One region of the Rossellomorea sp. LJF3 genome, then DNA from elsewhere that is predicted to be linked to it. Evidence: predicted binding sites of a transcription regulator. Region 1 holds the regulator's gene; each other region holds the start of a gene.

What was found. Region 1 encodes Rex, which represses fermentation and respiration genes when NADH is low (regulators of the CRP and FNR family bind a similar motif). Its sites were predicted from a motif close to TTGTGAAATATTTCACAA; they were not measured.
Region 2: V8G47_RS09785 (cytochrome ubiquinol oxidase subunit I) is a predicted target of Rex. The motif match lies at 1,144-1,161, and genes of this name have one in related genera.
Region 3: V8G47_RS19090 (AtpZ/AtpI family protein) is a predicted target of Rex. The motif match lies at 855-872, and genes of this name have one in related genera.
Region 4: V8G47_RS03730 (L-lactate dehydrogenase) is a predicted target of Rex. The motif match lies at 1,501-1,518, and genes of this name have one in related genera.

Annotation. Positions count from the first base shown of each region.
Region 1 is NZ_JBANLY010000031.1:4,937-7,142, reverse strand. It holds gene tatC (twin-arginine translocase subunit TatC) at 1-510, opposite strand, end outside; gene V8G47_RS19355 (twin-arginine translocase TatA/TatE family subunit) at 526-696, opposite strand; gene V8G47_RS19350 (redox-sensing transcriptional repressor Rex) at 751-1,428, opposite strand; gene V8G47_RS19345 (ABC-F family ATP-binding cassette domain-containing protein) at 1,620-2,206, shown strand, end outside.
Region 2 is NZ_JBANLY010000008.1:39,953-42,158, forward strand. It holds gene V8G47_RS09785 (cytochrome ubiquinol oxidase subunit I) at 1-1,026, opposite strand, end outside; gene V8G47_RS09790 (ABC transporter ATP-binding protein) at 1,263-2,206, opposite strand, start outside.
Region 3 is NZ_JBANLY010000029.1:28,689-30,894, reverse strand. It holds gene wecB (non-hydrolyzing UDP-N-acetylglucosamine 2-epimerase) at 1-459, shown strand, start outside; gene V8G47_RS19090 (AtpZ/AtpI family protein) at 1,028-1,249, shown strand; gene V8G47_RS19085 (ATP synthase subunit I) at 1,256-1,630, shown strand; gene atpB (F0F1 ATP synthase subunit A) at 1,653-2,206, shown strand, end outside.
Region 4 is NZ_JBANLY010000002.1:255,266-257,471, reverse strand. It holds gene V8G47_RS03735 (hypothetical protein) at 1-289, opposite strand, end outside; gene V8G47_RS03730 (L-lactate dehydrogenase) at 378-1,328, opposite strand; gene V8G47_RS03725 (GNAT family N-acetyltransferase) at 1,665-2,201, shown strand.

The DNA.
Region 1 (2,206 bases):
TACGGGTAACTGAAAGAGAAAACCGAAAGGAATCGTGATCTGGAATAAGAAATGAAAATATTCGTTTATTCCTATCACTTGTTCTATATTTAGATTCGTTGATAAACCCATCATGAATTTCACGATATATGGAAACAAAATAAAATAAGAAAATGACAATCCACCTAAGAAAAGGATGAGGGAAACTGGAATGTAACTAAGCGTCACTTTTCTTTCTCTTTCGTATAAACCCGGACTGACAAAAGACCAGACTTGAAAAAGAATGATAGGGGATGTCATGATCAAAGCAATGAACATGATCATTTCCATATAGATCTTGAGAGGATCTGTGATACGAAAGGCGTTCATGGTTAATTCTTTCGCTTCATCGGCATGCTGTAAGTACCTGATCAAAGGTTCTGCAAGAAAGAAGCTTACAACAACTGCTAACAAGAAGAAAACGACTACAAACATGAGTCGTTTTTGCAATTCTCCTATATGTTCATAAACTGTCATGTCTCTTTGACTCATGGCGTTCATCCTACCCTACTTAGCACTATTATTTTTTTCGTCTTCATCATCTGCTAAGCCTTTTGTTGCATTTTTAAATTCACGCAATGTATTTCCTGCCGCTTTTCCTAATTCCGGAAGTTTCTTAGGACCAAAAATAAGTAAAGCAACGACTGCTATTAATACGAGGCTACCTGGACCTGGCATAATGAGACACCTCCTCTTTTACCATTCTATCATAACGTAAATATGAAGAATTTTCTATTCTGTTATGATTCCATCTTGTGACATTTCCGTGTCATCCTCTGAATAATGTTTCAAGAAGTAAACGAGTGACTGAAGTTCCACCGCCAAGTCGATATGATGGACGCGGATATGGTCGGGCACCGTCAATCTCGCAGGGGTGAAATTCAGTATCCCCTTTATATTCGAAGAAACCAATCGGTCTGTGATATTCTGAGCAGAAGATGCCGGCACCGTCAGAATCGCTACTTCAATATCATGCCCCACAAGCTTCTCTTCTAAATCATCTAAATGAAAAACGGGTACATCACTGATTTGAGTCCCGACCTTCTTTTCATCCACCTCAAAAGCCATTTCGATCTTCGTATTATTATTCTTGATGAAGTTATAATGAAGAAACGCTGTACCAAGATTCCCCACCCCGATCAGCACAACCTTCGTAAGGGCATCCTGATCCAGGGTCTTACGGAAGAAGGATAACAGATAATTGACATTATAGCCGTATCCCTTTTTACCCAATGCACCAAAATAAGAAAAGTCCCTGCGGATCGTAGCAGAATCAACTTTCACCGCTTCACTTAATTCCTTCGATGAAACCCTCTGCTTACCTGATGAGTACAGATTCTTGATAAATCGATAATATAACGGAAGGCGCTTGGCCGTTGCCTGTGGAATTTTCGTTGTATCCTGGTTCATATTGTATTCCCCCACATCTATTCAAAACCTCTGATACCGCTTCCAAAATTGAAAGCATCCAGAATTTATTAAACTCTCCTACCCATCATACACTATATTTTATCCTAAGTGTACGAAGATTAATAGGTGTTTTATTGCCGTTCCCCTCTCAAATACGGTACACTAGCACTATGAAATAGAGGTGAAACGTCATGATTCTTTTACAAGTGAATCAATTAACAAAAAACTTCGGTGCAGATAATATCCTATCAAATATTAAACTTGAAATACAGACCAGAGATCGCGTTGCCCTTGTTGGCCGTAATGGTGCGGGGAAGTCGACTCTTCTAAAAATAATAGCAGGCCACCTTTCCTACGACTCCGGGGAGATCACAAAGCCAAAAGGCGTCTCCATCGGGTATCTTGCCCAAAATACGGGTCTCGAATCGGATCTATCCATCTGGTCTGAGATGCTGACCGTCTTTGAGGAATTGAAACAGCAGGAAAAAAAATTGCGATTATTGGAGCAGCAAATGGCCGATCCCTCGGTATATGAACAAGAGGAGGTCTATCAACGGGTATTGAAGGAATACGATCAATTACAGGTTCTCTTCAAGGACTCCGGCGGCTATCAGTATGAAGCCGATATCCGTTCCGTCCTTCACGGATTGAACTTTGCCGATTTTGATTACGAAACCAAGATTTCAACATTGAGCGGTGGGCAGAAAACCCGTCTCGCCCTTGGTAAGCTTCTTCTGACCAAGCCTGACATCCTTATCCTTGATGAGCCGACCAATCA
Region 2 (2,206 bases), on a different contig from region 1:
CCAGAATAAGATAAATGCCCCAGCAATGAAGATACTGTAAAACCCGATGGACACCATCAAATCAAACAAGTAATGTACCCATAAAGGCGGCCGTTCGTCTTCCGGAAATTCATTCAACCCGATGACCTCTGTATCAAACGAACTCCCCGCCAGGAAGCTCAGGAAACCTGGTAATCGTATCTCATTATGGACTTCATTGTTTTCATCAAGCGTCCCGAAAACGATTAAATCGGCATTCTCTTCTGACTCAAAATGCCACTCTGCCGCCGCAAGTTTCTCAGGCTGATATTCAGCCAGGAACTTGGCCGATAAATCCCCTGCCAAAGCTGAACCAAAAGCGAAAATCAACGCAGATACCATCGTTAACCGAAGGGCTTTCTTATGATAGTCCCCTCCCTTTTTACGGAGGATAGCAAATGCTGTGATCGCTGCCAGAATGAGGGCAGATGTTAAGTACGCCGTAGTCAGCACGTGAAACACTTTGGTTGGTGTCGCCGGATTCAGCATCGCTGCAATCGGATCGATATTAATTGCTTTTCCATTTTCCAATTCGAATCCCTGTGGCGTATTCATGAATGCGTTCACCGTCGTGATGAAAAGGGCTGAAGCCGAAGAACCGATCATCACCGGTATCGTCAGCAGCCAGTGAATCCATTTATTCTTGAATCGATCCCACGTATAAAGATATATCCCCAAAAAGATGGCCTCGAAGAAAAACGCAAAAGTCTCCATGAATAAAGGCAAGGCAATCACCTGTCCGGCGACCTGCATAAAAGAAGGCCATAACAAGGACAGCTGAAGCCCGATCGCAGTACCGGTCACCACCCCGACTGCCACCGTAATCGTAAATCCCCTCGCCCATCTTCGTGCCAGCAAAAGGTAATGAGGATCATTTCGTTTGATTCCCATGAACTCCGCTATGGATATCATAACCGGAACCCCTACCCCAATCGTTGCAAAAATAATATGGAATGCAAGGGTTGTCGACGTGAGCATCCTGCTTAAAATCACACTATCCAAAACCATTCTTTACTCCCCCTACCGAATTACTTTTTATCGTAAACAGCTCTTTCCTACTGTTTATCACTTATTGTTCATTATAAAACCTGATGGTAAGTTTGTGAAGTATTGAACATGAATATTTTGTGACGTTTTTCACAAAGTTTTTTGCTATTTAGTCTTTCCAACTGGGTACCACCCCGTTTCACCGACACCACACAAAAAAACCCCACACACCAGTGTGAGGTCCTCTATACTACACATCACATCGCATCCAACATCCTGAACTGTGACTTCACCAGTTCAAAATAATCTCCTTCCTGTTCCATCAACTCGTTGTGATTTCCGGACTCTTTGATTCTGCCATTTTCAAGGACAAAAATATTGTCGGACTCACGGATTGTGGAAAGGCGGTGGGCGATGATGATCGCGGTACGGCCGTTCAATAATTTCTTCAATGCGTTTTGGATCTTGACTTCTGTTTCTGTATCGATGGATGCTGTCGCTTCATCCAGGATGATGATGCGAGGATTTGCCAAAAGGGCACGGGCGAAGGACAATAGTTGTCTTTCACCTACAGATAACACATTCCCCCGTTCCTCGACTTCCGTTTCGTAACCGTTTGAGAGCTTTTCGATGAATTCGTTGGCCCCGATGGCTTCGGCTGCCTTCAAGACCTCTTCATCGGATGCACCCGGGCGTCCGAATCGGATATTATCCATGATCGTTCCTGAGAAGATGAATGTATCCTGCAGGACGATGCTGATTTGACTGCGTAAGCTTGAAACAGATGCATCCCGTAAATCGACTCCATCAATTTTTACCACGCCATTTGTCGGGTCGTAAAATCGGCTGATGAGATTCGCAATCGTCGTTTTTCCCGATCCTGTATGTCCGACGAGGGCAACGGTTTGCCCGGCTTTCATTTCCAGATTGATATCCCTGAGTGCTTTACGTTTATCATCATAAGAGAATTCCACATGTTCGAATTGGATTCTTCCTTTGATATCAGTCAGATTCAAGGCATTTTTCTTTTCGTTTACGATTGGTTGTTCATCAAGGAATTCAAAGATTCGCTCGGATGAAGCCATCCCGATCAATAGCTGATTGTATACCTGCCCGAGTCTGGAGATAGGCTCCCAGAACATACCAAGATAGAAGGCGAAAGAGACGAATTCACCTAGTTCCAGTGATCCATTTTGAATGA
Region 3 (2,206 bases), on a different contig from region 1:
CATGATGATATCCAGGTTGTCTATCCGGTCCACTTGAATCCGGCCGTTCGTAAAGTGGCGGATGAAGTACTTGGTAACGACAAGCGGATTCATCTGATCGAGCCGCTGGATGTCATCGATTTCCATAACTTTGCCTCCCGTGCCCACCTGATTCTGACCGATTCAGGCGGTGTTCAGGAAGAAGCACCTTCGTTAGGTGTGCCGGTCCTTGTCCTTCGTGACACAACCGAGCGTCCTGAAGGAATTGAAGCCGGAACATTGAAGCTTGCCGGTAATGAAGAAGAAAACATCTACAAGCTTGCGAAAGAACTTCTTACAGATTCGGAAGCACACGGCAAAATGTCAAAAGCGACAAACCCATACGGAGACGGACAGGCATCCTACCGAATCACCCAAGCGATCCGCTATCACTTCGGTCACCTGGATGAGCGTCCAAAATCCTTCGATCCAAACGAATAAAATAGTGTAAAGGTCCGTCCCTCTTACAATTTTTGAGGGACGGACCTTTAATTTTATAAACGCTAGCATTTTGAAATCAGTTGGAAGTATTTACATTAAATTCAAGGGTTACTCAGCAAGGGAATCTTCTATATAATGGAGGGGCATGTGAAGAGTGGAACTATGAATTTGTTAATATATTTCTAAGTTGTGCGTGAGGGGTGGGCAGTCGGATATGCTTTTCGACATGTCCAGCTGCGCCTCCTAGTCCCTCGAGGTCATAAGCTAAATATGCCAAAAAGGCAAAAAGCGCCTTTCCGGCATATTCATCTTATGCTTGTCGGGCCTGAGCAGTCGGCTCCGCTTTTCTAGCAATTGTGTTGAAAATGTGAACAATCTGGAAACACGTGGATAGGTTGTGAACTTTTTAACTTGAACGCATTGACATAGATTAAGCCCTATTGTATGCTTACAAAGGATGTAAAATGATAAGGTTTTCACAATGCGGAAACCCTTATGCAATCGGTTTTACATCATGTCTGAAATGCTTGCCTCATGTTCAAATTCCGTTTGAATGGGAGAGGTTGAAATGGGTCAAAAAAACGAAAGCCCATATAAGGCGATGGCGATTTATTCGGCCATTCTAGCACAGCTTGTCGGGTCTATCTTAGTCGGGATTTTCCTGGGGAGATGGATTGATCAGCAGGTTGATTCAGCACCACTCTTTTTAATCATCGGATTACTCCTCGGTCTTGCCGCAGGGATCTATGCGATGCTTCGAACAGTACGACATTTCTTCTTAGGAGAATAATAAGATATGCCGGAACTCCATCAAATGTTTAATAGACAGCGGAAATACATAATTTACGTGCTTTCTATTTACGTCCTGGGTTGGGGATTCACCACCCACAAATCAGTATTCTTAGGGTTAATTTTAGGGACAGTTCTAAGTCTTTATATGCACTGGGGCATGACGAAGCGGGTCTCGAAGTTCGGGGACGCCGTGGTAGAGGGAAAAAAAGTGAGATCACTAGGAACCACTTCCCGTATGGCCGCAGCCGCCCTTGGAGTCATCATTGCCACACGATTTCCAGAAACATTTCATCTCCTAAGTCTTATTATTGGATTAATGACGACCTATATTGTCATTATGATAGATTATTTTTTCAGCAGCTTCAAAACTAATAAATAGCGGGGAAGAGAGGTGAAGTATTTTGAATCATGGAGCACCTACAGCCCATTTCCTGGGTTTGACTTTTAACCTTGCGAACGTTTTGATGATCACGGTCGCAACGGCCATAGTGTTTATTATAGCCCTCTTATCTACACGTCGCTTAGCCCTGAAACCGACCGGAATGCAGAATTTTTTCGAGTGGGTGATGGACTTCGTCAAGGGGATCATTAAGAGCAACATGGACTGGAAGACGGGTGGCCGTTTCCATATCTTAGGTCTCACGATTATCATGTATATTTTTGTGTCGAATATGCTGGGTCTGCCGTTCTCTGTCGTATATGACGGCGAATTATGGTGGAAGTCACCTACAGCCGATCCTGCCATCACGATGACCCTGGCGGTTATGGTCGTGGTACTATCCCATTTCTATGGAATCAGATTGAAGGGGTTTGGCGAATATGGGAAAGACTTTTTCAAACCTATGTGGTGGTTATTCCCGCTAAAAATCATTGAAGAGTTTGCAAACACTCTTACATTGGGTCTTCGACTTTACGGTAACATCTATGCCGGTGAAATCCTGCTTGCACTACTTGC
Region 4 (2,206 bases), on a different contig from region 1:
CGACTGCGAAAGTGCTCGGTCCGCCCTGCGTTCCTTGAAGTGCCGTTTTTTGCGGTTGGAAGTTCGGTGGTGGACCGGGTGGTGGTTGGTTTTGTCCGCCCTGCCCGCCTGTAGGGGGTGGTGAGCTTGGTGCTCCTTGTCCTCCCCCGGGAAAACCCGGTATGCCTGGGAAACCGCCGCTGCCTGAACCCCCACCGCCGCCTGGAAATCCAGGAATACCAGGGAAGCCACCACCGGAACCCTGTCCTCCCCCGGGAAAACCAGGGAATAATTGTCTGTGATTGTACATAGAAGAACCTCCTTATAAAGAATTCTCTTTATCTTATGAGGAGGGGAAGTGGGCGTGCGTGTCTAATCTGCTGTGATAAGGTCCCCGATCAAGATTCCAGCGCTTTTTTCATGACGTTTTTCAACGTTTGTGCAGAATGTGAGAACTGGGCCTTTTCTTTTTCATTCAAGGGAAGTTCGACAACTTTTCGGATTCCATCCCGGTTGATGATGGCCGGTACACCGATATACATGTCCTCTTCCTGATATTCTCCTTCCAGGAGGGCGGAAACGGTCAGGATGCTGTTTTCATTATTGAAGATGGCTTTGGTAATCCGGGCAAGTCCCATGGCGATTCCGTAGTACGTTGCCCCTTTTCGTTCGATGATGTGATAGGCTGCGTCCCTTACATTGACAAAAATGTCGTCGAGATCTTTCTGGACGTTCTCCATCTCCATATCAATCAGTTCATTCAACTGACTTGCACCAACCGTCGTATGGCTCCAAACCGGGAACTCAGTGTCACCATGTTCCCCCATGATATAGGCGTGGATATTCCGTGTATCAATATCGAAGTGCTGACCGACCAGGTAGCGGAGCCTGGCTGTATCAAGTATCGTCCCTGAGCCGATGACTCTCTCTTTCGGCAGGCCGGAGAATTTCCACGTGGCATAGGTTAAGATGTCGACAGGGTTGGTCGCGACAAGGAAGATTCCGTTGAAACCACTTTCCATGACGGAGTCTACGATGCTCTTGAAGATCTTCACATTTTTCTCTACAAGGTCCAATCTGGTTTCACCAGGCGCCTGATTGGCTCCCGCGGTGATGACGACTAAATCAGCGTCTTTACAATCACGATAATCCCCGGCTGAAATCTTCATCGGGGAAGCAAAAGCAAGACCGTGATTTAAATCCCGTGCATCTCCGTCGGCTTTCTCCTTATTCAGGTCGATCATCACAAGCTCATGGGCAATTCCTTGATTGAGAAGAGCGAAGGCATAACTGGAACCGACAAATCCTGTACCGATTAATGCTACTTTGTTTGTGCATTTGACTGTCATACGTCATCACCTATTCTTTCATATTTTGTTCTAGCGATTGGTAACATGCATACTCGATGGTTCGAGGGGATGAATAGATTGCACCTGCTAACATTGTGAAGTAATTCACAAATAGAGCATAACACGTTTCACATTGATATTCTATTGATAAATACATCCTATCATACATTATTTGTGAAATGATTCACAAATATGTCAAAGTTATTATAGGGGGACGGACCTTGATTCCTAGGACCTGGTCCTAGGAATCAAGGTCCGTCCCTCTAAAAGAAGGGTTTTTTATTGGCTTTGATGAATGTATATAGGAAGAGGTTCGTTTATGGAGGTGTTGTGTGTATGAATGTCGTGAGTGGGGAGTTGAGTGTCCGCCCGTTAGTGGCTGGGGATAAGTACACGCTCTCAAGGTGGTTGACGGATCCCGTGGTCCTGGAATTTTATGAAGGCAGGGATCGCCCTTTCACCACCGAGATGGTGGAGGAGAAATTCTTCTCCGATAGGGGTGTCATGAGTTGTCTTGTTGAGTATGAAGGGGTTGAAATCGGTTATCTTCAATATTATAAGCTCGATCATGAGACGATGATACGCTACGGCTATACGAATCTGGATGAAGTGATTTATGGTACGGATCAATTCATCGGAGAGGCGGATTATTGGAATAAGGGAGTCGGAACACAGCTCATTCGTGCAGTGGTGGAGTACTTGCTTCAGAAGGAGGGAGTCCACCGCCTCGTGATGGATCCGATGACATGGAACACGAGAGCGATCCGCTGTTACGAGAAATGTGGATACAGTAAAGCTCGGATACTGCGGGAGCATGAGCTTCACGAAGGGGTGTACCATGATTCCTGGTTGATGGAGTTCATACCCGAGTAAATGGA